Regions from separate parts of the Streptomyces sp. NBC_00988 genome, predicted to be linked through region 1. Evidence: predicted binding sites of a transcription regulator. Region 1 holds the regulator's gene; the other holds the start of a gene.

Region 1 (12,026 bases):
CCGCGCCCAGCTCGGCTTTCTCATAGCCCAGTCGGGGATCCTGAACCAAGACCACCCGGCGGGAGGAGACAGCCCACTGTGACCGAGGCGCACACGCACGGAGCCGACGACCTCTGTGGGGCAGGCCTGAGCCTGTACGCCCGCGCGCTGCGCGCCGGGCGGGTGCGTGTCGACGACACCGACGAGGCACCGTGTCTGGCGGGTCTCGGCCTGCTGCAGCCCGACCTCGGGGACGACCCCGGCTGGCTACGGCCCGTCGCCCCCGCCTCCGTGCTCCACCGACTGCTGCGGCGGTCGGCCGAGCGCGTCGCGGACGAGCGGCGCCTCGAAGAGCGCCTGGAGACCGCCTTCGCGCCACTGCTACGGCTCGACGGCTCCCGTACGGCGGACGTGGAGACCCCGACGCTCGCGCTCCTCGGTGACAAGGAACGCATCAACCAGGCCATCACCGAGGCCATGGCGGACGCCACGGGCGAGCTCCTCACCATCCAGCCCAACATCACCCCCCGCAGTCAGGAAGCCCAGGCCGTCGCACTCGTCCGCGACCAGGCCCTCCTGGACCGCGGCGGCCGCATCCGCGCCCTCTACCAGCACACCCAGCGCCACCGGCCGCTCGTCCTGTCCCGCTACGAGCAGCTACGGGGCGACGCGGAGGCCCGCACCCTGGACGAGGTGACCGACCGTCTCATCGTCGTCGACCGCGCGGTCGCCTTCGTCCCCGCCAGCAGGGACCGCAGCCTCGCCCTGGAAGTCCGCCACCCCGCGCTGATCGACTACTTCGTCAACGTCTTCGACCGCCTCTGGCACCTCGCCACCCCGATGCACCCCACAGCGGTCCGACGCCTCTCCCCCAACGGCATCAGCCAGCGCCAGCGCGCCATAGCCGGCCTCCTCGTCGAAGGCCACACCGACGCGGTCATCGCGGACCGCCTGGGCATGAACATCCGCACCGCCCGCGTCCACATAGCCAAACTCGCCGCCACCCTCGGCAGCGAGAGCCGGGCCCAACTCGGCTATCTCATCGGGCGGTCGGGGATTCTCGATCCGCCGGGGTGAGCTGGACGGGGACGTCCGGCAGGCGGGACGGGGCGCCGTCCAGGCCCACCTGGGCTATGCGTACGCCCAGTTGGGTACGGCTCGCCGCGCCCAGGGTCTCCGACAGGCGGGCGATGTGGGCGCGGCACGTCCGCACGCTTATGCCGAGCCGTTCCGCGATCACCGCGTCCTGGTGGCCGTCCGCGAGCAGGGCGGCGATGGACTGTTCGCGGTGGGAGATGCCCTCGATGCCGGTGTCCGGCAGGGCGGCGGCGACCGGGATCGCCAGGCGCCACAGGCGGTCGAAGACCGTGACGAAGTAGTCGATCAGCGCCGGGTGGCGCAGCTCCAGGGCCATCGTGTGGTCGGCGTTGGCGGGGATGAAGGCGACCTTGCGGTCGAAGAGGATCAGGCGGTCGACGACCTCGTCGAGCGTCCTCGCCTCCACCGCGTCGCCCATCAACTCCAGGTAGTTCAGCAGGCCTTGGCCGTGCCGGGCCACGTGGGTGTACAGGTCGCGCATCCGTACCCCGCGTGCGCGCAGGGCGAGCGCCCGGTGCAGGCCCTCCGTGAGTTCCGGCTCGCGGCGGATGCCGCCGGGCTGGACGGTGAGGACCTCGCCGGTGCAGGCCTCCGTCGCGTCGTCCATCGCCGCCTGGATCCGGGAGAGCCCGTCCAGGACGCGGATCGCGGCACCGCCCTCCAGCGACGCCGACGCCATCGCGGACGCCTGGATACGGCGGCCGAGACCGGCGTACCACTCGAAGGCGGCGACCGCCGAACCCACCCGCCGGTGGCTCTCGCTGACCTCGTCGTAGACCCCGCGCAGCAGCCGGGTCATGACCTCCTGCGGGGCGGTCGGGACCAGCCAGTCCATGTCGTCGGGGTCCGGGTGGAGGAGGGCCAGCTCCAGCAGGCACGGCACCGGTTCGGCGTCCGTGCGCGGTACGCGGCCCCGCCGTACGGCCCGGGAGTACACACGGTCCCCGGCGTCGCAGAGTCGGTCAGCACCGTGTGGATGCTCGTCCGTCCCGTGCCCGGCCATCGCCCATCCCACCCCCGGTTCCCGGCTCTTTGCAGCGCAACTATGCGCGGACCGGTCCTGCTCCGCAACACGGCTCCCCCTCGAACAGCCCCCGAAAACCGCCGATATCAACCCCTATCTCCCGGCCTCCGCGCCTCACCTTGCAACAAGCTGGGGGGGGTGTCCGGCCGGTAGCTCCGAGTCCCTCGCCGTATCACTTTCCGCGTGAGCTGCCGGAAATCACTCAGAGATCACGGTGTTACGTATCGCACTTAACGTCCCCTCATGGCGGACATATTTGACGCATACGCATTGGCCGATGCGTGGGACGAGATGTTTGTGCGGCCGGGTGAGGTCAGAACCGCCTACGAGCCGGTACTGGCGGCACTCCAGCCCATCGAGCCGAGTGAACTGCGCTTCCGCGCGGACCAGATGGCCCGCGCGTTCACCGACCGCGGCGTGACCTACGCCTTCGCGGGCGAGGAACGGCCCTGGCCCCTGGACCTGGTGCCCCGGATCATCGACGCGCTGGAGTGGGATCTCATCCAGCGCGGGGTGGCGCAGCGGGTGCGGGCCCTGGAGGCCTACCTCTCCGACGCGTACGCGCACTGCCGTGCCTTCGAGGACGGCGTGGTGCCCTGGCGGCTGCTCCTCAACTCGGCCCATTTCCATCGGGCCGCGCAGGGCGTCGAGCCACCGGGCGGGGTCCGCATCCACGTCGCCGGCATCGACCTCGTACGGGACGAGGCCGGGGACTTCCGGGTCCTGGAGGACAACGTGCGGGTCCCCAGCGGGGTTTCGTACGTCATCGAGAACCGCAGAGCCATGACGCGGATCTTCCCCTCGCTCTTCGCCGAGCAGCACGTGGTCCCCGTCGACGGGTACGCGGGGCGGTTGCTGGCCGCCCTGCGCGCCGCCGCGCCCGCCGGGACCCAGGACCCCCGGGTCGTGGTCCTCACCCCGGGACCGGGGAACGCCGCCTACTTCGAACACGCCCTGCTCGCGCGGCTGATGGGCGTGCAGCTGGTGGTGGGGCACGACCTCGTCTGCCGCAACAACCGGGTGTGGATGCGCACCACGCGCGGCGAGGTGCCCGTCCATGTCGTATACCGGCGGCTCGACGACGACTTCCTCGACCCGCTGCACTTCCGCCCCGACTCGGTGATCGGCTGCCCGGGCATCATGAACGCCGCCCAGGCCGGGAACGTCACACTCGCGAACGCGGTCGGCAACGGCATCGCGGACGACAAGCTCCTCTACACCTACGTCCCCGACCTCATCCGCTACTACCTCTCCGAGGAACCGATTCTCCCCAACGTGGAGTCCTACCGGCCCGACGAGCCAGGGCAGTTGGAGGCGGTCCTCGACCAGATCGACCAACTCGTCGTGAAGCCCGTCGACGGCGCGGGCGGCATGGGCATCGTCATCGGCCCCAAGGCGGACGCGAAGACGCTCGAACGCACTCGCAAAGCAGTGGCCGCCGACCCGCGCGGCTGGATCGCCCAGCGCCCGGTGGCGCTGTCCACCTCCCCCACCCTCGCGGGTGAACGCATGGCACCGCGCCACATCGACCTGCGCCCGTTCGCCGTGAACGACGGCACCGACGTCTGGGTGCTGCCCGGCGGCCTCACCCGCGTCGCCCTCCAGGAGGGCAACCTGATCGTCAACTCCAGCCAGGGCGGCGGCTCCAAGGACACCTGGGTGCTCGCGGAGGGACCCGCCGAACAGCCCGCGTCGCTCTTCCCGGAGGGCGGACTGCCCGAGGTGGCACCCCGCCAGCTCGGCCCCGACGGCAACCCCACGGTCGTACAGGAAGGGGCGCAGCAGTGAACGACGTGATCCTCTCCCGGATAGCCGAGGCCCTGACGTGGACGGGCCGTTATGTCGAGCGCGCCGACACCACCGGGCGCATCCTCGACGCCTATCTGCACCGCCTGCTGGAGGACCCCTGGCGCGACGAGGACGTGGCCTGCCGGTCGCTGTACGCGATCCTCGGGGTCGACGCGGGCGGCGAACGCGTCGACATGCAGCAGGTGTTGGACCAGCTCGCCTTCGACGCCCGGTCCACCTGTTCCATCGAGGGCGCGCTCGGCGCCGCCCGCCTCAACGCCCGCAGCGCCCGGGAAGCCGTCTCCTCGGAGATGTGGGAGTGCCTCAACTCCACCTGGCACGCCCTGGCCGACCAACGCCTCGCGGCCCGCCGTACGGGCCCCTACGCCTATCTCGAACTCGTGCGCAGACGCGCCGCGTTGTTCTTCGGCCTCGCCGACTCCACGATGAGCCGCGACGACAGCTGGCGTTTCGTCGTCCTCGGCCGCAGCCTCGAACGGGTGGACATGACCGTACGGCTGCTGTCGGTAAGGGTGTTGGACGCGGCGCACGCGCCCGACTGGCCGACGCTGCTGAGCGCCTCAGGCGCCGACGAGGCGTACGCGCGCGTGTACGGCGGTTTCGGGGACACCCCACGCGTGGCCGAATTCCTGCTGCTGGACCGGGACTTCCCGCGTTCGGCGCTGCACGCGCTGACGACGGCCGAGGAGTGCCTGACCGCGCTCGGCCGGCAGCGGCAGGACCCGGCGCGCCGTCCCATCGGCCGGCTGCGCACCCGTCTCGAATACCTGGACTCGCACGCCTTGGAAGAGCAACTGCCCGCCCTCCTCAAGGACTTGCAGCACGCCTGCATGGACTCGGCGGAGGCGGTCGCGGAGTTGTTCTTCCCGTACCAGGGGCCCGTCGAGTGGGCCCAGGAAGGAGCCTGAGATGACCCGTAGGCTTCGCATCCGCCACACCACCCGCGTGTCGTACGCCCAGGCGGCCGTCTCCTCCCACAACGAGGTGCGGATGACCCCGCTGACACTCCCCGGCCAGACGACGCTGGACGCGCGGGTGACCGTGAACCCCACGACCCCCACCTGGTCGTACTGGGACTACTGGGGCACCCAGGTCACCGGCTTCGACCTGATGGACCCGCACGCGGACCTCACGATCACCGCGTCGAGCCTGGTCGAGACGTCCCCGCCGGAGCTGCTCGGCCCCTCCCCCACCTGGCAGGAGGTGACCGAACGGACCACGAACTCACGCCTGTTGGAGTTCATCGGCCCCACGGTCCGTACGACGGTCCCGCCGAAGCTGCTGAAGAAGGCGCGCAAGGCGGCCGTAGGGCTCGATCCGCACGGGACGGCGATCGCTGTCTCCGCGCTGGTCGCCGACCGGGTGGCCTACCTCCCCGGCGTCACCGGCGTGAACACCTCCGCGGCCGAGGCCTGGGAACAGGGCGCCGGCGTCTGCCAGGACATCGCCCACGTGACCATCGCCCTGCTGCGGGGCCTGGGCCTGCCCACGCGCTACGTCTCGGGCTATCTCCACCCCGAGCGGGAGGCGGAGCTGCACCGCCCGGTGGCCGGCCAGAGCCACGCCTGGATCGAGTACTGGGCGGGCGACTGGTGCGGCTACGACCCCACCAACCGGACCCGGCCCGACGAGTCCCATGTGGTGGTGGGGCGCGGGCGGGACTACGACGACGTGACCCCGCACAAGGGGATCTACCGGGGGGTGGCGGGCGGACCGCCGGAGGTGACGGTGGAGTTCACGCGGGTGGCGTGAACTCCCGGGTGGTGTGAACTCCCGTACGGGGCGGGCGGGTTACTTCAGTCCGATGGACGAGCACGCGGACTTGTAGTCGGCCGTGCAGATGTCGGAGATCTTGTAGATCCCGTCCGCGACCACCGTCGTCTTGATGTTGTCCTGCGTCAGCGCGACCACGGACACCAGCTGCGAGGGGATCTTCTTGTTCGTGGGGCTGTCGACCGTGTCACGGGTCAGGGCGTCGAACTCGATGTCCCTGCCCTGCACCTTGGCGACCGCGATCTTCGCGGCGGCCTCGGCGAGGTCGGGGTACGGCTTGTAGACGCTCATGTACTGCTCGCCGGTGACGATCCGCTGCACGGCGGTGAGTTCGGCGTCCTGGCCGGTGACGGGCGGGATCTTCGTCAGGCCCGCGTTCTTCAGGGCCTTGATGATGCCGCCGGCCATCGCGTCGTTGGCGGAGTACACCGCGGCGATGTTGTTCTTGCCGAGCTTGCCGATCGCCTCGGTCATCTCCTGCTGGGCGACGACCGGGTCCCAGGCCTTGGTGTTGTAGCTCTCGGCGATCGTCACCTTGCCCTGCAGCTCGGACAGCGCCCCGCCCTTGAACACCGCGGCGTTGGGGTCGGTCGGCGAGCCGTTGATCATGACGATCTTGTCGGAGGTGTCCACGTTGCTGCCCAGCGCCTCGACCAGGGAGCGGCCCTGCACCTCGCCGACCAGTTCGCCGTCGAAGGAGACGTACGCGTCGATCGGCCCCTCGGCCAGCCGGTCGTAGGCGATGACCGGGATGCCGGCGGTCTTGGCCTTCGTCACCATGGTCCGGATGGCGTGCGAGTCGACGGCGTCGAGCACGATGATGTCGACCTTCTCGTCGATCATCTTCTGCATCTGCTTGTCCTGCGTGGCCGCGACGCCACCGGCGTTCTCGTACTCGGCCTTGCCCTTGTTCGAGGTGAGTTCCTGGATCTTCGCCTTCATGATCGGGTAGTCGAACTCCGCGTACCGCGTGTTCGTCTTCTCCGGCATGAGCACACCCACCGTGATGTCGTTGCCCTTCGCCGGAGTCGCGTCCGTGCTGCTCCCCGACGAGTTGAGCACGCCACAGGCGGCCAGGGGGAGGGCCAGCGAGGACGCGGCCACGGATATGGCGATACGACGCATTGGGAGCTCACTTCTGGTGCCGTGCGGACGTGGGTGCAGCATTGCAACCCAGGTGACTGAAAAGCCAACGCGGCCACGACCACCGGCGTCAAGCGGAACTACTTAACGAGATGGCAACGCCACGTTCCGTTTGGTATGTGGAGACGCTGCGGAACCCCATCCAAACGCTCTTTACGGACCCTCCACTCAACGGGAGTTCATGAGAAGGCAAAGATCAGCACAACCAACTCCTTTCCCCACGAGTCGTGATCATCAGCGGCCACCCCCTGCCGCGTCGATCCGGCAGAGGACCGAATGAACCCAGCCAGACACACGACGGCCGGCCCTGACGCGCTGAGCACGCGGAAGGGGCCCGGAGGTCGAACCTCCGGGCCCCTTCCGTGAGTGAGTGGACGTCAGTCCGAGGACTGCCGCTTCGGCCGCCACACCACCAGCGCGCTGGTCTGCTGGACCTCCTGGTACGGCACCAGGTCGCGCCGGTACGACGCGTGCACCGCGGCCTCGCGCTGCTGCATCGTCGCCGCCGCGCCCTCGACCGCCGACTGGAGCTCGGCGACGCGCTGCTGGAGCGCGACGACCTGGTTCTCCAGCTCGATGATGCGCTTGATGCCGGCCAGGTTGATGCCCTCGGTCTGCGACAACTGCTGGACGGTGCGCAGCAGTTCGATGTCGCGGGCCGAGTAACGGCGACCGCGCCCGGCCGTGCGGTCCGGGGAGACCAGGCCGAGGCGGTCGTACTGGCGCAGCGTCTGCGGGTGCAGGCCGGAGAGCTGGGCCGCCACCGAGATGACGTAGACCGGGGTCTCCTCGGTCAGCTCGTACGGGTTGCGTCGACGGCCGTCCATCACTCTCATGCTCCCTTCGCGGCCTGGAACAGCTCCGCCCGCGGGTCCTCGCCCGCGGTCGCCTCTCGATACGCCTCCAGTGCGTCACGAGCATTCCCCGTGACGTCCTTCGGGACACTCACCTCTACGGTCACAAGGAGGTCACCCCGGGTGCCGTCCTTGCGGACCGCGCCCTTGCCGCGGGCGCGCATCGTCCGGCCGTTGGGCGTGCCCGGGGGCAGCTTCAGCGTCACCGGGGGCCCGCCCAGGGTGGGCACCCTGACCTCGCCGCCCAGTGCCGCCTCGGCGAACGTCACCGGGACCGTCACCGTGAGGTTGTCTTCCTTGCGGCCGAACACGGGGTGCGCGTCGACGTGCACCATGACGTACAAGTCGCCTGCGGGACCACCCCGTTCACCCGGTGCGCCCTTGCCGCGCAGCCGGATGCGCTGGCTGTCCGTGACCCCCGCGGGGATCCGGACCTGCATGGTCCGTGAGGACTTGGCGCGTCCGCTGCCCTTGCACTCGATGCACGGGTGCTCGGCGATCAGGCCGCGGCCCTTGCAGTCCGGGCACGGGTCCGTGAGCGAGAAACCGCCGCCGGAGCCGCGCGCGACCTGGCCGGTGCCGACGCAGGTCGGGCACACGCGCGGTGTGCCGTTCTTGTCGCCGGTGCCCGAACAGGCCTTGCAGGGCTGCTGCGAGGACATCCGCAGCGGGACCGTGGCCCCTTCGATGGCCTCCGTGAAGCTGAGCGTGACCTCGGACTCGATGTCCTGGCCGCGCCGGGGCTGCGTACGGGTCGTGCCCGTGCCGCCGCGGTTGAACAGGCCCCCGAAGACGTCACCGATCCCACCGCCGAAGCCGCCGGCTCCCCCGGCGCCACCACCGCCCTGGGCGCCGCCTCCGAAGAGGTCGCCCAGGTCGAAGTTGAAGTTGCCGCCGCCCGCGCCGCCCGGCCCCGGGCGGAAGCCGCCGTTGCCGAACAGGGCGCGGGCCTCGTCGTACTCCTTGCGCTTCTTGGGGTCACCGAGGATGTCGTGGGCCTCGGAGATCTCCTTGAAGCGCTCCTCGGCCTTGGCGTTGCCCTTGTTGGCGTCCGGGTGGAACTCGCGGGCGAGCTTCCGGTACGCCTTCTTGATCTCGGCCTCGGTGGCGTCCTTGGGGACGCCGAGGACCTTGTAGTAGTCCTTCTCGATGAAGTCCTTGGTGCTCATCCTCGACGTCCCTCCTTCTCTTCGCTCGGTGCGTCAGCCCTCTTCAGGGCCGTTGTCCTTCTCGTCGGCGGCCTCGGACTCGTCCTCCGCCTTGCCGGTCTGCGCGGCGCCGGGCTGCGGCTCCGCGACCGCCACCCGCGCGGGGCGGATGGTGCGCTCGCCGATGCGATACCCGGGCTGCAGGATCGCCACGCAGGTCGTCTCCGTGACGTCCGGCGCGTACGAGTGCATCAGGGCCTCGTGGATCGTCGGGTCGAAGGGCTCGCCCTCCTTGCCGAACTGCTGCAGTCCCATCTTCGCCGCGGCGGTCTCCAACGACTCCGCCACCGACTTGAAACCGCCGACGAGTTCACCGTGTTCCCGCGCGCGGCCGATGTCGTCGAGCGTGGGCATCAGTTCGGTCAGGAGGTTCGCCACGGCGATCTCCTTGACCGCGATGCGGTCCCGCTCGACCCGGCGGCGGTAGTTCTGGAACTCGGCCTGGAGCCGCTGGAGGTCCGCGGTGCGCTCTTCGAGCGCCTTGCGCACCTGGTCCAGCTGGGCCGTCAGACCGGCGATCTGTGCACTTGCGTCCCCTGCCGGGGCCGCCCCCTCCCCACTGCTGGAGGGGGAGGCGGCCTGCGGCTCGGCGTCGTCGGGGGTGGCGCCGGAAGGGACATCAGGCTTCTCGTCGAAGCCCGGGGTCTCCTCCGTCACGCGGCACCGTCCTTGCGCTCGTCGTCCACGATCTCGGCGTCCACCACGTCGTCGTCCGCCTTGGGCGCCTCGGCACCCGGGGCGTCGCCGCCCGCGGCCTGCGTCGCCTGGGCGTCGGCGTACATGGCCTGGCCGACCTTCTGCGAGACCGCGGCGACCTTCTCGGTGGCGGTACGGATCTCGGCGGTGTCCTCGCCCTTCAGCGCGGCCTTCAGCTCCTCGACGGCGGCCTCGACCTCGGTCTTGACCTCGCCGGGGACCTTGTCCTCGTTGTCCTTGAGGAACTTCTCCGTCTGGTAGACGAGCTGCTCGCCCTGGTTGCGGGACTCGGCGGCCTCGCGGCGGCGGTGGTCCTCGTCCGCGTACTGCTCGGCCTCCTGGCGCATGCGGTCGACCTCGTCCTTCGGCAGCGAGGAGCCGCCGGTGACGGTCATCTTCTGCTCCTTGCCGGTGCCGAGGTCCTTGGCCGTGACGTGCATGATGCCGTTGGCGTCGATGTCGAAGGAGACCTCGATCTGCGGGACACCGCGCGGGGCCGGCGGCAGACCGGTCAGCTCGAACATCCCGAGCTTCTTGTTGTACGCCGCGATCTCGCGCTCGCCCTGGTAGACCTGGATCTGCACGGAGGGCTGGTTGTCCTCGGCGGTGGTGAAGATCTCGGACCGCTTGGTCGGGATCGTGGTGTTGCGCTCGATGAGCTTGGTCATGATCCCTCCCTTGGTCTCGATACCGAGGGACAGCGGGGTGACGTCGAGGAGCAGGACGTCCTTGACCTCACCCTTGAGGACACCGGCCTGGAGGGACGCGCCGATGGCGACGACCTCGTCCGGGTTGACGCCCTTGTTGGCGTCCTGGCCGGCGGTCAGCTCCTTGACGATCTCGGCGACGGCGGGCATACGCGTGGAGCCACCGACGAGGACGACGTGGTCGATCTCGTTGATGGAGATGCCGGCGTCCTTGATGACGTTGTGGAACGGCGTCTTGCAGCGCTCCAGCAGGTCGGCCGTCAGCTGCTGGAACTGGGCGCGGGTGAGCTTCTCGTCCAGGTGCAGCGGGCCCTCGGCGGACGCCGTGATGTAGGGCAGGTTGATCGAGGTCTCGGTGGAGCTGGACAGCTCGATCTTGGCCTTCTCGGCAGCCTCGCGCAGACGCTGCAGGGCCATCTTGTCCTTGCCCAGGTCCACGCCGTGACCGCTGGCGAACTGCTTCACCAGGTAGTCGACGACCCGCTGGTCCCAGTCGTCGCCACCGAGGTGGTTGTCGCCGTTCGTGGCCTTCACCTCGACGACGCCGTCGCCGATCTCCAGGAGGGACACATCGAAGGTGCCGCCACCGAGGTCGAAGACGAGGATCGTCTGGTCGTCCTTGTCGAGGCCGTACGCCAGCGCCGCGGCGGTCGGCTCGTTCACGATGCGCAGGACGTTCAGGCCCGCGATCTCGCCGGCCTCCTTCGTCGCCTGGCGCTCGGAGTCGTTGAAGTACGCCGGGACGGTGATGACCGCGTCGGCCACCTTCTCGCCCAGGTAGGCCTCGGCGTCGCGCTTCAGCTTCTGCAGGATGAAGGCGCTCATCTGCTGCGGGTTGAAGCTCTTGCCGTCCAGCTCGATCTTCCAGTCCGTGCCCATGTGGCGCTTCACGGAACGGATGGTCCGGTCAACGTTCGTGACCGCCTGGCGCTTGGCCACCTCTCCGACGAGCACCTCGCCGTTCTTGGCGAAGGCGACGACGGACGGCGTGGTCCTGGCGCCCTCTGCGTTGGTGATGACGGTGGGCTCGCCGCCTTCAAGAACGCTGACGACGGAGTTAGTCGTGCCCAGGTCGATGCCGACCGCACGTGCCATGGTTGATTCCTCCAGCAATGACTTGAGTGGAACGGACTCAAGTGTGCACGAGACTCACCGCTGGGTCAACAGAGCTGAGTCGACCAGGCTCAACTCTTATCCGTTCCTTACACGCAACTGCGCCCTGACCTGCGTGGACACGGCACGTCGCGCCCCGTAGACAGTGACTTTAAGCAGTCCGAACACGACGACCAGGGCCCCGCCCGCCACCCACACGACAGCGGATTCGCCCACCCACCCGTTGTGCACGAGCACCCCGACGAGCACCCCGCAGAACCCCCCGACGGCCAGGACCACCACCGCCCCCTGCGGAGTGAGCCCCAACCGCCGCAGCCGATGGGCGAGATGATCGGGCCCGCCCCGCAACAGCGCCCGCCCGGCCAGCCGTCGCGACAGCAACACGAGTACGGCATCGGCACTGGCGACCGCGGTCAGCGCGAACAGCACCCCCGCACTGGACGCGAACCCGCGCCCGGCCTGCGTGACCACGGCGGCCGAGGCGAGCACGAACCCCGTGAACAACGACCCGCACGCGCCGAGCGCGATCCGCGCGGGATGCCAGTTGTGCATCAGGAACCCGGTGAGCGCGGCGGCCAGCACACTCAGCAACACCGCGAGCCCGTCCATCACTTCCATCGCG
Region 2 (12,026 bases), 1.4 Mb from region 1:
CAAAGCCCTCGCGGCGTGCGCCGGTTGGACGTGAGCGGCGGGCTTTGGCAGGATTCGCCGCCACGCATTCCCGGAGTGATCCATTACAGCCCAAACCAGGCGTCTGACCTGCACGACTGCGCCTATTCGACCATGAGTGCCAAGCTTTCGCGGAGCCTGTGAAGAGGTCGTGCAGACTGGCCGTATGCGTACGGAACTTGTGTCGGAACCCGGCGACCCGGACCGCCCCAACGAGGACTTCGCGAGCGTCGGCCTTCCGGCCTCGGGACAGGGCGGTTCGCTGATCGTCCTGGACGGTGTGACACCCCCGAGAGGGGAGACGGGCTGTCTGCATTCGGTCCCCTGGTACACCGCGCGCCTGGGCGGCGCGCTGACCGAACTGACCGTTTCCTACCGGGATCTGACCCTGGCGGAGATTCTCTCCCGGGCGATCCTCCGAACAGCTGAGGCCCACGCCACCACCTGTGACCTTTCTCACCCACGCACCCCACAGGCAACCGTGGTGCTGGCCCGCTGGTCCCCCCAGGAGGTCGAATACCTGGTCCTCTCGGACTCGGCGCTGCTGGCCGAATCCCCGTCCGGCGAGGTGACCGTCGTACTGGACGACCGCCTCTCCCGTCTCCCCCGCTCCGCTCTCGCGACGGACGCCATGATCGACACCACGCTCCGTAACAAGGAGGGCGGCTTCTTCACGGCGGCAGCCGATCCGTCGGTCGCGGCCCGGGCGGTGACGGGCTCGCTCCCCCGCGCCGACGTCCGCACCCTCGTCGCCCTGACGGACGGGGCGACGCGGTGGGTGGAGAAGTTCGACCAGGGGGACTGGGCGGACTGCTTCGCCCTCGTACGGAAGGAGGGGGCACCGGAGCTGGTGTCCCGGGTCCGGGCGCTGGAGCGGGCCGACGCGGAGGAGCGGACGTATCTGCGCCGGAGCAAGACGCACGACGACGCGACGGTCGTGTACGCCGAGCTGTGACCGGCCCTACGTCGGCGTGGCTTCCCCCTTCGGTGTCACCCCTCCGTTCGGGGTCACTTCTCCATGACGCCGTTCAACTGGTGGATCAGGCGGGCCAGTTCGGCGACCTCGCGGCGGTCCCAGTGGGAGAGCTGGCTGACGTAGCGCGCCCGCCGGGCCTCGCGGACGTGGGCGACCCGGCGGCGGCCCTCGCCGGTGAGGTCGACCAGCCAGGCGCGACCGTCCGCCGGGTCGGGCTCGCGGGCGATCAGCCCGAGGTCCTCCAGGGCGCGCAGCTGGCGGGACATCGTGGCCTTGCCTACGCCGATGTAGGCGGCCAGTTCCGTGGCGCGCTGCCTGCCGTACTCGTCGAGCCGGACCAGCAGGCCGTACGCGGCGGACTCCAGGTCGGGGTGGACCTCGCGGGCCATCTCGCCCTGGTTGGCCCGGGCCCGGCGGAAGAGGAACGTCAACTCGCGCTCCAGGGACAGGTATTCGTGGTCGACGGCGAGTCCGTCGGGGCCCACGGGCAGCGCGCCGCCGTCTCCGGAGAGGCCGCCGCCGTCCACGGGAAGCCCGCCGCCGTTCCTGTCCTCGCCCTTGTGCACGTCAGCACCCATTGGTCCGCTTTCCCGATCGTGAAAGTTTCCGCCAAACACCGTCATCGCCGCAGCTCCGCCAGTATTTCGCAGGGCTAGACCAACGGCGTCGTCCGGACCCCCTTCCCACGCGGTCTTCTCGGTGCGTAGCTTCCTTACCAGGCAATGACTGGCATGGCCACGCCAACATCAACACCCCTCCCCACTCCCCCACCGCGCTCGACCGCGCCCTCGGAGGCACGCCATGCCCACGCCCACACCCAGGCCTGTGTACAGACCCCGAACCCCACGCCTGCGGCACCTCTCCCTCACCCTCGCCCTCTCCGGACTCCTGCTGGCGGGCCTCACGCACCCGGCCGGCGCCGCCACGGTCCCCGCCCGCGGCTCCGCCTACCTCGGCATCGGCGTCCTGGCGCACGACGGCCAGGACGGCACGCCCACCAGCGGTGACGCCACCCAGACGGAGGGCGTCGACGTCAGCGCCTACCAGGGCAACGTCGCCTGGTCGACCCTGTGGAGCAGCGGGGTCAAGTGGGCCTATACGAAGGCGACCGAGGGGACGTACTACACGAACCCGTACTTCGCCCAGCAGTACAACGGCGCCTACGGCGTCGGCATGATCCGCGGCGCGTACCACTTCGCGACCCCGGACACGACGAGCGGCGCCACCCAGGCCAACTACTTCGTCGACCACGGCGGCGGCTGGTCCAAGGACGGCCGCACCCTCCCCGGCGTCCTCGACATCGAGTGGAACCCGTACGGCGCGTCCTGCTACGGCAAGTCGGCCGCGGCGATGGTCAGTTGGATCGCCGACTTCCTGTCCACGTACAGGTCCCGCACCGGCCGTGACGCGGTGATCTACACGGCGACGAGCTGGTGGTCCGACTGCACGGGCGACTCCGGCGCCTTCGCGTCCGCCGACCCGCTGTGGATCGCGCGCTACGCCTCGGACCCGGGGACACTGCCGGGCGGGTGGTCGTTCTACACGATGTGGCAGTACACGTCGTCCGGGACGACGGTCGGGGACCACGACAAGTTCAACGGCGCGCTGGACCGCGTGGTCGCCCTCGCCAACGGCTGACGAGCCATCCGTACTACGGCGAAGGCCCGGGCCCCTCGCGAAAGGGACCCGGGCCTTCACCTACCGGTGGACGTCCGTCACGCCGCCACCGGAACCTCCGACGTCGCGCCGTTCGTGGCCGGCGCCAGTGCCAGCTCCAGGACCTGGCGGACGTCCGTCACCGCGTGGACGTCGAGCTTGTCCAGGACCTCGGCCGGGACGTCGTCCAGGTCGGGCTCGTTGCGCTTCGGGATGATCACGGTGGTGACCCCGGCCTGGTGCGCGGCGAGCAGTTTCTGCTTCACGCCGCCGATCGGGAGGACCCGACCGGTCAGGGAGACCTCACCCGTCATCGCCACGTCCGTGCGGACCAGGCGGCCGCTGAGCAGCGACGCCAGGGCCGTCGTCATCGTGACACCCGCGCTCGGGCCGTCCTTCGGCACCGAACCCGCCGGGAAGTGGATGTGCACGCCCCGGTCCTTCAAGTCGCCCACCGGCAGCTCCAGTTCGGCGCCGTGCGAGCGGAGGAAGGACAGGGCGATCTGCGCGCTCTCCTTCATCACGTCACCGAGCTGACCGGTCAGGGTCAGACCCGCCGCGCCCGTCTCCGGGTCGGCCAGCGACGCCTCGACGTAGAGGACGTCACCGCCCGCGCCGGTGACCGCGAGTCCGGTGGCGACACCGGGTACGGCCGTGCGGCGCTCGGCCGGGTCCTGGGCGGACTCGGGCACGTGGTGCGGCCGTCCGATCAGGGCGCGCAGGTCGGCGTCGGTCACCGTGAACGGCAGCTCCCGCTGCCCCAGTTCGTGCTGGGCCGCGATCTTGCGCAGCAGCCGGGCGACGGACCGCTCCAGGGTGCGGACGCCCGCCTCACGGGTGTACTCACCGGCGAGCTTGCGCAGCGCGCTCTCGTCGATGACGACCTCGTCGTCCTTGAGCCCCGCCCGCTCCAGCTGACGCGGGAGCAGGTGGTCACGGGCGATGACGACCTTCTCGTCCTCGGTGTAACCGTCCAGCCGCACCAGTTCCATACGGTCGAGCAGCGCCTCCGGGATGGCTTCGAGCACGTTGGCCGTCGCCAGGAACACCACGTCGCTCAGGTCGAGTTCGACCTCCAGGTAGTGGTCGCGGAAGGTGTGGTTCTGCGCGGGGTCGAGCACTTCGAGCAGAGCGGCCGCCGGGTCCCCCCGGTAGTCGGACCCCACCTTGTCGATCTCGTCGAGCAGGACCACCGGGTTCATGGACCCGGCCTCCTTGATGGCCCGGACGATACGACCCGGGAGCGCACCGACGTACGTACGCCGGTGACCGCGGATCTCGGCCTCGTCCCGGACCCCGCCCAGCGCGACCCGGACGAACTTCCGCCCCATCGCGTGCGCGACGGACTCACCGAGCGAGGTCTTGCCGACACCGGGCGGACCGACGAGCGCGAGCACTGCACCGCCGCGCCGGCCCCCGACAACACCCAGCCCCCGCTCCGCGCGCCGCTTGCGCACGGCCAGGTACTCGGTGATGCGCTCCTTCACGTCGTTCAGACCGGCGTGCTCGGCGTCGAGGATCGCCTTGGCGCCCTGGATGTCGTACTCGTCCTGGGTCCTTTCGTTCCAAGGCAGTTCAAGAACGGTGTCCAGCCAGGTACGGATCCACGACCCCTCGGGCGACTGGTCGGAGGACCGCTCCAGCTTCTCGACCTCCTTGAGCGCGGCCTCACGGACCTTCTCGGGAAGATCGGCGGCCTCGACACGGGCCCGGTAGTCGTCGGACTCCTCGCCGTCGCTCGTGTCCCCGTTCAGCTCGCGCAGTTCCTTGCGGACGGCTTCGAGCTGGCGCCGCAGCAGGAACTCACGCTGCTGCTTGTCGACGCCTTCCTGCACGTCCTTGGCGATGGTCTCGGCGACGTCCTGCTCGGCGAGGTGGTCGCGCAGGTGCTGGGTGGCGAGCTTCAGCCGGGCCACCGGGTCGGCGGTCTCCAGCAGCTCGATCTTCTGCTCGGTGGTGAGGAAAGGCGAGTAGCCAGAGTTATCGGCAAGCGTGGACACGTCGTCAATGGCCTGCACGCGGTCGACGACCTGCCAGGCCCCGCGCTTGCGCAGCCATGCGGTGGCCAGCGCCTTGTATTCCTTCACCAGCTCGGAAACGGAGCCGGGCAAGGGTTCGGGCAGGCTCTCGTCGAGCGCGGTGCCCTCGACCCAGAGCGCGGCACCGGGCCCGGTGGTCCCGGCCCCGATCTTCACGCGGCTACGGCCGCGGATCAGCGCACCCGGGTCGCCGTCGGCCAGCCGGCCGACCTGCTCGATGGTGCCGAGCACACCCGTGCTCGCGTAGGTCCCGTCGATCCGTGGCACCAGCAGGACCTTGGGCTTTCCGGACTCGGACCGCGCGGCGGCCTGAGCGGCCTCCACGGCGGCGCGTACATCGGTGTCGTTCAGGTCCAGCGGAACCACCATTCCGGGCAGCACGACCTCGTCGTCGAGCGGCAGCACGGGCAGGGTGAGCGGTGTGGACGTCGAAGCCATGATCTCCCCTTAGGCAGTCAAGTTGAGCTATGCCGACTCAATGCTTGGGCGTCTCCGATTGTTCCCCACCCCGTGTTCGCCGTGAGCGATCAGACGTCTGACGACTGCCTCGCCCCAGGTCAACGCGGATTCACGGCAGGGTCTTCCCTGCACTTGGGGAGGGTGGGGCGGGGTTCCCTTGCATCCGGGGGCACGATCGCCGTCACGCCGTCACGGGGCGCAGCGAGTCCCGCAGCAACTCGAACCACACGACCTTGCCCTGGGCGGGCCCCATCACGAAGCTCCCCCAGGCGTCGGCGCACAGTTCCACGAGGGCAAGCCCGCGACCGCCTTCGGCATACGGCTCCGGGCAGCCCGTCGGATACGACAGCAGGAAGCCCATGTCCCACACGCTGGCCCGCAGCCGCTTGTCCGCCCACTTGAGGCTCAGGGAGGCGGGGCCGGGTGCGTGACACCAGGCGTTGGTGAGGAGTTCGGAGGTCAACAGGACGGCGGTGTCGGCGAGTTCGGGGAGGGCGTGGCGGGCGAGGACGGAGCGGACGGTGTCGCGGGCGATGGCGGGGGCGAGGGGGTCGTGGGGGACGCGGAGGGTGTAGCGCCACTCGGAGGGGGGTTCGGGCAGGCGTTCGTCCATGGCAACTCTCCTATGACGAGGTGGAGTTGATTCGATGCTCACCGTAGGCTGACGCGCCTAACTAGTGCCACCGAATGGCACAGATTGGCAGCCGAATAACCCGAACGAGTGATGACACGTCGTCCGGCGACCGGTAGGAAAGGGCCATGGCTTCACGGACCTTCATCACCGAGCGCCAACGGCGGCTGGGCACCGAGCTGCGGCGCATGCGCGAGAACTGCGGGCTGACCATCCAGGAGGCGGCCGACCGACTCGGCACGAACCGCTCCCACGTCACCAACATGGAGCTGGCCCGCTTCGGAGTGAGCGCGGAGCGCGTGCGCACGCTGGCCGCCCTCTACGACTGCCCGGACACCGGCTACGTGGACGCCCTTGGCGCGATGGCCGGGGACCGTACGCGCGGGTGGTGGGAGGGATATCGAGGGTCCATCACGGCGAGCGGTCTCGACCTTGCCGAACTCGAATACCACTCCACGAGTCTGCGAGTCTTCGTCGCCATGCACGTGCCGGGCCTGCTGCAGACCGAGCAGTACGCGCGTGCCGTGTTGTCCGAAACCGTTCCGGCCTGGCCCATGCCGGAACTCCGGCGATGGCTCTCGTACCGCATGCGGCGCCGCGACATCCTCGATCGGGACGATCCGCCCACCTGCACCTTCGTGATCCACGAGGCAGCGCTACGGCTCCAGTTCGGCGGCCGGGAGATCATGCGGGGCCAGCTGCACGAGCTGGTCGACGCCTCACGACGCCGGAACGTCACCCTGCGGGTGATCCCGTTCAGTGCGGGCGGCTTCCCCGTCCCCGGGCTCACCGTGACGTACGCCTCCGGCGCGGTACCGCAGCTCGACACCGTTCAGCTCGACAGGGCGACCACGACTGAATTCCTTGATGCGCAGACCCAACTGTCGAACTACCGTGCACTGATGGAGCGCATCACCAAGGCCGCGCTCCCCGTGAAGGAGTCACGGGAGTTCATCCGCACCCTTGCGGACAGCACTTGAAAGTTGGGGACATGTCCGAGATCGCCTGGCAGAAGTCGTCCTACTCCGGCTCGGGAGAGACGAACTGCGTTGAAATCGGCGCCACTCCACTCACCCTCGCCCTCCGCGAAAGCGACGCTCCCACCGTCCTGCTCCACACCGATCGCCCTCAACTCGCCGCCCTCCTACGGCACATCAGGACCACCACCGCCCGTACCGTCTCCCCATGAGGCACCTGAAAGTTGGGGACATGCCCGAGACCACCTGGCAGAAGTCGTCCTACTCCGGCTCGGCGGACAACAACTGCCTCGAACTCGCGGCAACGGACACCACTCTCGCCCTCCGCGAGAGCGACACCCCCACCACCGTGCTCCACACCCGCCACCCCCAACTCACCGCCCTCCTACGCCACATCAAGACCACCACCCCCCGTACCGTCACCCCGTGACAGAACCGGAATCCGAGCCCCAGACCCTCCTCGCCGCCTACGACAACCAGATGCGCGGCACCCCACCCATCCCGCCCGCCGGAGTGACGTACGAGAAGGACGGGCCGCTGCTACGGATCGTCGGGCAGTTCCGGGGGTTCGTGAGCGGGCCGCACGACCTGGGCGTACAGGGACAGGAACTGGACGAACTGATCGTCCGGCAGCGGGACTTCTTCGCGGCGCGCGGGGAGAGCGTGGAGTGGAAGACCCGCTCCCATGACGTGCCCGCCGACCTCACCGACCGGCTGCGCGCGGCGGGGTTCGTGCCCGAGGAACCGGAGACCGTGCTGATCGGGCTGGCCGAGGAGATGGCCGTACGGGAGCCGGTGCTGCCGGAGGGGGTCACGATCCGCCGGGTCACCGCCGTGGCGGACCTGCGGCGGCTCGGCGCGCTGCAGTCGGCCATCTGGGACATGGACCTGAACTGGCTGGCCACCGACCTGCTCGGCCGGATCGCCGCCGCTCCGGACGACATGGCCGTCTACGCCGTGGAGGCGGAGGGCGAGATGGTCTCCGCGGCCTGGCTCGCCTTCCGGCCGGGTACGGAGTTCGCCAACATGATGGGCGGCTCGACACGCGCCGAGTGGCGCGGCAAGGGCATCTACCGCGCCCTCGTCGCCACCCGAGCCGCTCTCGCCGCCGCCCGCGGAGTGCCGTATCTGCAGGTGGACGCCACGGACGACAGCGCACCGATCCTGCGCCGGCTGGGGTTCCGGGCGATCACCACGACCACGCCGTACGTGTGGTCACCGGAGCAACCGACCAGTAAGAGCGTCGACTTGGCATCCCGGGACCAAAGAAGAAGCTGAACGCGACCACGCAAGCCGGGAGTTAGACCCCCGCGACCTCAACCCGGGCCGCCCCAGCCACCCCTACCGCTCGACTCACCCGCGCCGCCCGCGCCCACCGCCGTATCAACGGCCACGTCGCGACACCTATCGTCAGCGAGATCAGGTGGCCCCAGTTCGTCATGGGGTCGGTGAACGCGATCAGGTCCGTGACCAGTGACCAGCCGAACAGGGTGATCAGCGGGAGACCGAGCCACGGTCGGAGGAGGCCGGCCAGCGCTCCTATGCTCGTCGCCACGCCGAAGCTGATGCCGTAGTCGAGGCGGTGGAGGGAGCTGACGGGGAGGTGACCCGCCAACACCGCGAATCCCACGGTCCCTTCGGTCGCCAGCGTGGCCACTATGTGCCCGAACAGGAAGACACCGGCCGCCCGCACCCCGCCGATCCTGCGTTCCAGCGCGGTCAGCACCAGCAGGAACAGGAACGCGTACGGCGACACCACTCCGCCCACGATCCACAGCGCGCTGGCGACCAGCACGAGGAACGGGTCGCGGAGGAGGTGGGTGACGTCGGTGCTGGACGCCTGGTGGAGTTGGTTCACGAAGGTCGGATCGGCGTACTGCGCCACCAATGACGTCACGACGAGCAGCAACCCGTAACAGAAGGTGAACGGCGTCCCGGTGGGCGTGGGCAGCAGCCGCCAGGGGTGGAGGTCGCGGAGTGCGAGCAGGACGCGCGATTCTCCGGGAACGGCAGGGGTGGACGCCGAGACCGACACCGCCGCCGGGGTCGGAGTGGCGAACCTCAACTCCCCGGCCCCGTCCAGCACTTCCCGCTGTCTCGGCATCGCGTCCAGCAGCCCGGAATCCAGGGACGAAGCCGCCCCGGACTCATCGGCCAGGGGCCCGCCCTGAGGCGTGCCGGAGGCCTGGGTGTCGGCCGTCGCGATCCGTTCCACGGTGAGGCGCTCCTTCCGGTTCACACCCCACCCTTCGCCGTCCCACCTGCCCCTGTCTATGACCGACGCCACGCGAGAGCCGATTCACAGCAACCTGAAAGCCTTCTTGTGCGTCCGCAGGTACCTTGCACCCGGACGTGTTCGCCCTGGGTTAATTCGGCTGCACGATCCGGTGAAACTGCCAGGATGAGTTGCATGACCTCCGCGTACGACACCTCCGCGTACGACACCCCCGTTGTCCTGGACCGTCGCGAGGGCCCCTACGGCGAGGTGGTGCTGCGCCGGCACGGGGAGTTGCTCCAGATCATCGCCAACGGGTGCTTCCTGATGGACACCTCGGACGGGCGGTCGGAGCGGCTGCTGGTCGACGCCGCACGCGATGCCCTCGACTCGCGCCCCGAACCCGCCGTACTGCCGGACGTGTTGATCGGCGGACTCGGCGTCGGCTTCTCCCTCGCGCACGCCGCCGCCGACCCGCGCTGGGGCCGCATCACGGTCGTCGAACGGGAGCCCGCGATCGTCGAATGGCACCGCTCAGGCCCGCTGTCGGCGCTCTCCGCCACCGCTCTCGCCGACCCGCGGACCGAAATTGTGAAAACGGACCTAGTCGCATTCGTCAATGAGACTTGCGCCACTTTCGACGCGCTCTGCCTCGACATCGACAACGGCCCCGGCTGGACCGTCACCGAGGGCAACGACAGCCTCTACTCACCGGCCGGACTGGCAAGCTGCGCAAGGGTGTTGAGACCTGGCGGGGTACTGGCCGTATGGTCGGCGCAGCCCTCTCCGGAATTTGAGCGAACCTTATGGAATGCCGGGTTCCAACAGGTGCGTACCGAAGAGATCCCGGTTGCCCGAGGCGTTCCCGACGTCGTGCACCTCGCTGTACGACCTGGATAGCAAAGGCGACGTCACTCCCCGTACTCTGCTTCCCTGACGCAGATCATTCAAGCGTCAAGCGCAGTCATGGGATCACCCCACATGGTTCCGGAAAGCACACTTCAGGGGCGGGCGATGGAGCAGACACACACCTCCCACAACGGCACGGCCACGGCCACGCCGGGCGCGCAGCGCCGGGTGCTGGTGGTCGAGGACGACCCGACGATCGTCGACGCCATCGCGGCCCGTCTGCGCGCCGAGGGATTTCTCGTGCAGACCGCGGGCGACGGGCCGTCGGCCGTCGACACCGCCGAGGCATGGCAGCCCGATCTGCTGATCCTCGACATCATGCTGCCCGGCTTCGACGGGCTGGAGGTCTGCCGCCGTGTGCAGGCCGCCCGCCCGGTGCCGGTGCTGATGCTCACCGCGCGCGACGACGAGACCGACATGCTGGTCGGGCTCGGGGTCGGCGCCGACGACTACATGACCAAGCCGTTCTCGATGCGGGAGCTGGCGGCGCGCGTGCACGTCCTGCTGCGCCGGGTGGAGCGTGCCGTGGTGGCCGCGTCCACCCCGCGCTCGGGCATCCTGCGCCTCGGCGAGCTGGAGATCGACCACGCGCAGCGCCGAGTACGGGTGCGCAGCGAGGACGTGCATCTCACGCCCACCGAGTTCGATCTGCTGGTGTGCCTGGCGAACACCCCGCGTGCCGTGCTCTCGCGCGAGCAGCTGCTCGCCGAGGTGTGGGACTGGGCGGACGCCTCCGGCACCCGCACGGTCGACAGCCACATCAAGGCGCTGCGCCGGAAGATCGGCGCCGAGCGGATCCGCACGGTGCACGGCGTCGGCTACGCACTGGAGACACCGACGCCATGAGCGACGGGCCGACGTCACGGAGGAGCCCCGGGGAGCCCTGGGGCGGCGTACGCCCGTTCTCGATCAAGACCAAGCTGGGCGCACTGGTCGTCATCGCGGTGCTCATCACCACCGGGCTGATGATGATCGCCATGCGCACGGCGACGGAGCTGCGCTTCATCACGGTCTTCTCGATGATCGCCACACTGCTGATAACGCAGTTCGTGGCCCATTCGCTCACCGCGCCGCTGGACGAGATGAACACGGTGGCCCGGTCCATCTCGCACGGCGACTACACGCGCCGGGTGCGCGAGAACCGCCGTGACGAACTGGGCGACCTGGCCGGGACGATCAACGTCATGGCCGACGAGCTGGAGGCGCAGGAGCGCCAGCGCAAGGAACTCGTCGCGAACGTCTCGCACGAGCTGCGCACCCCCATCGCCGGCCTGCGCGCCGTACTGGAGAACGTCGTCGACGGCGTCTCGGCCGCCGATCCGGAGACCATGCGGACGGCGTTGAAGCAGACGGAGCGGTTGGGACGTCTCGTCGAGACGCTGCTCGATCTCTCCCGGCTGGACAACGGCGTCGTACCGCTGAAGACCCGCCGGTTCGAGGTGTGGCCGTATCTCTCGGGCGTGCTCAAGGAGGCCAACATGGTCGCCTCCGCGCGCGCGGGCATCGCGTCGGGCTCGGGGAGTCACACGCGGACGGACGTCCATCTGCACCTGGACGTGTCCCCGCCGGAGCTGACCGCGCTCGCGGACCCGGAGCGCATCCACCAGGTCGTCGCCAACCTGATCGACAACGCGGTCAAGCACAGCCCCGCGCACGGCCGGGTGACGGTGAAGGCGCGGCGCGGGTCGCTGCCGGAGTCGCTGGAGCTGGAGGTCCTGGACGAGGGACCCGGCATCCCGAAGGCGCAGTGGGCGCACATCTTCGAGCGGTTCAACCGGGGAGCGGTCAGCTCGCCGCACGGGCCCGGCAGTGACGGCGGTACGGGTCTCGGCCTGGCGATCGCCCGCTGGGCGGTGGATCTGCACGGCGGCCGGATCGGTGTGGCCGAATCCGACCGCGGCTGCCGGATCATCGTCACCCTTCCGGGACTGTCTTCCGTGCCAAGTTGACGTAAAGTTCGAACCGGAGCCCCAAGATCCACGACGGTCCGCACTGACGGACACGTGTGATCAGGCACAGGCCCGCGCCATCGGCGCGTCCGGCCCGCATCGATGCGCCCCTTCCACAGCGGAACCACGCTTGTTTCCCGCCATTTCAGTGCTCGAAACACACTTTCCGATGTGACTTACGCGACGATGGACCGGCC

What was found. The regulator HspR, encoded in region 1, represses chaperone genes until heat shock. The targets are predictions, from matches to a motif close to TTGAGNNNNNNNNNCTCAA.
Positions count from the first base shown of each region.
Region 2: lon (endopeptidase La) is a predicted target of HspR. The motif match lies at 5,150-5,168, and genes of this name have one in related genera.

Region 1 covers NZ_CP108730.1:6,617,619-6,629,644, reverse strand. Annotated here, with positions in the region: gene OG496_RS30440 (helix-turn-helix transcriptional regulator) at 1-82, shown strand, start outside; gene OG496_RS30435 (LuxR C-terminal-related transcriptional regulator) at 79-1,056, shown strand; gene OG496_RS30430 (helix-turn-helix transcriptional regulator) at 1,019-2,080, opposite strand; gene OG496_RS30425 (circularly permuted type 2 ATP-grasp protein) at 2,345-3,889, shown strand; gene OG496_RS30420 (alpha-E domain-containing protein) at 3,886-4,818, shown strand; gene OG496_RS30415 (transglutaminase family protein) at 4,820-5,662, shown strand; gene OG496_RS30410 (sugar ABC transporter substrate-binding protein) at 5,702-6,808, opposite strand; gene OG496_RS30405 (heat shock protein transcriptional repressor HspR) at 7,204-7,653, opposite strand; gene dnaJ (molecular chaperone DnaJ) at 7,659-8,849, opposite strand; gene grpE (nucleotide exchange factor GrpE) at 8,883-9,545, opposite strand; gene dnaK (molecular chaperone DnaK) at 9,542-11,386, opposite strand; gene OG496_RS30385 (MraY family glycosyltransferase) at 11,483-12,026, opposite strand, start outside.
Region 2 covers NZ_CP108730.1:8,058,305-8,070,330, reverse strand. Annotated here, with positions in the region: gene OG496_RS37260 (protein phosphatase 2C domain-containing protein) at 185-973, shown strand; gene OG496_RS37255 (MarR family transcriptional regulator) at 1,027-1,572, opposite strand; gene OG496_RS37250 (lysozyme) at 1,796-2,632, shown strand; gene lon (endopeptidase La) at 2,710-5,127, opposite strand; gene OG496_RS37240 (ATP-binding protein) at 5,330-5,761, opposite strand; gene OG496_RS37235 (Scr1 family TA system antitoxin-like transcriptional regulator) at 5,908-6,759, shown strand; gene OG496_RS37230 (DUF397 domain-containing protein) at 6,771-6,968, shown strand; gene OG496_RS37225 (DUF397 domain-containing protein) at 6,989-7,186, shown strand; gene OG496_RS37220 (GNAT family N-acetyltransferase) at 7,237-8,034, shown strand; gene OG496_RS37215 (rhomboid-like protein) at 8,057-8,971, opposite strand; gene OG496_RS37210 (spermidine synthase) at 9,167-9,871, shown strand; gene OG496_RS37205 (response regulator transcription factor) at 9,986-10,726, shown strand; gene OG496_RS37200 (ATP-binding protein) at 10,723-11,829, shown strand.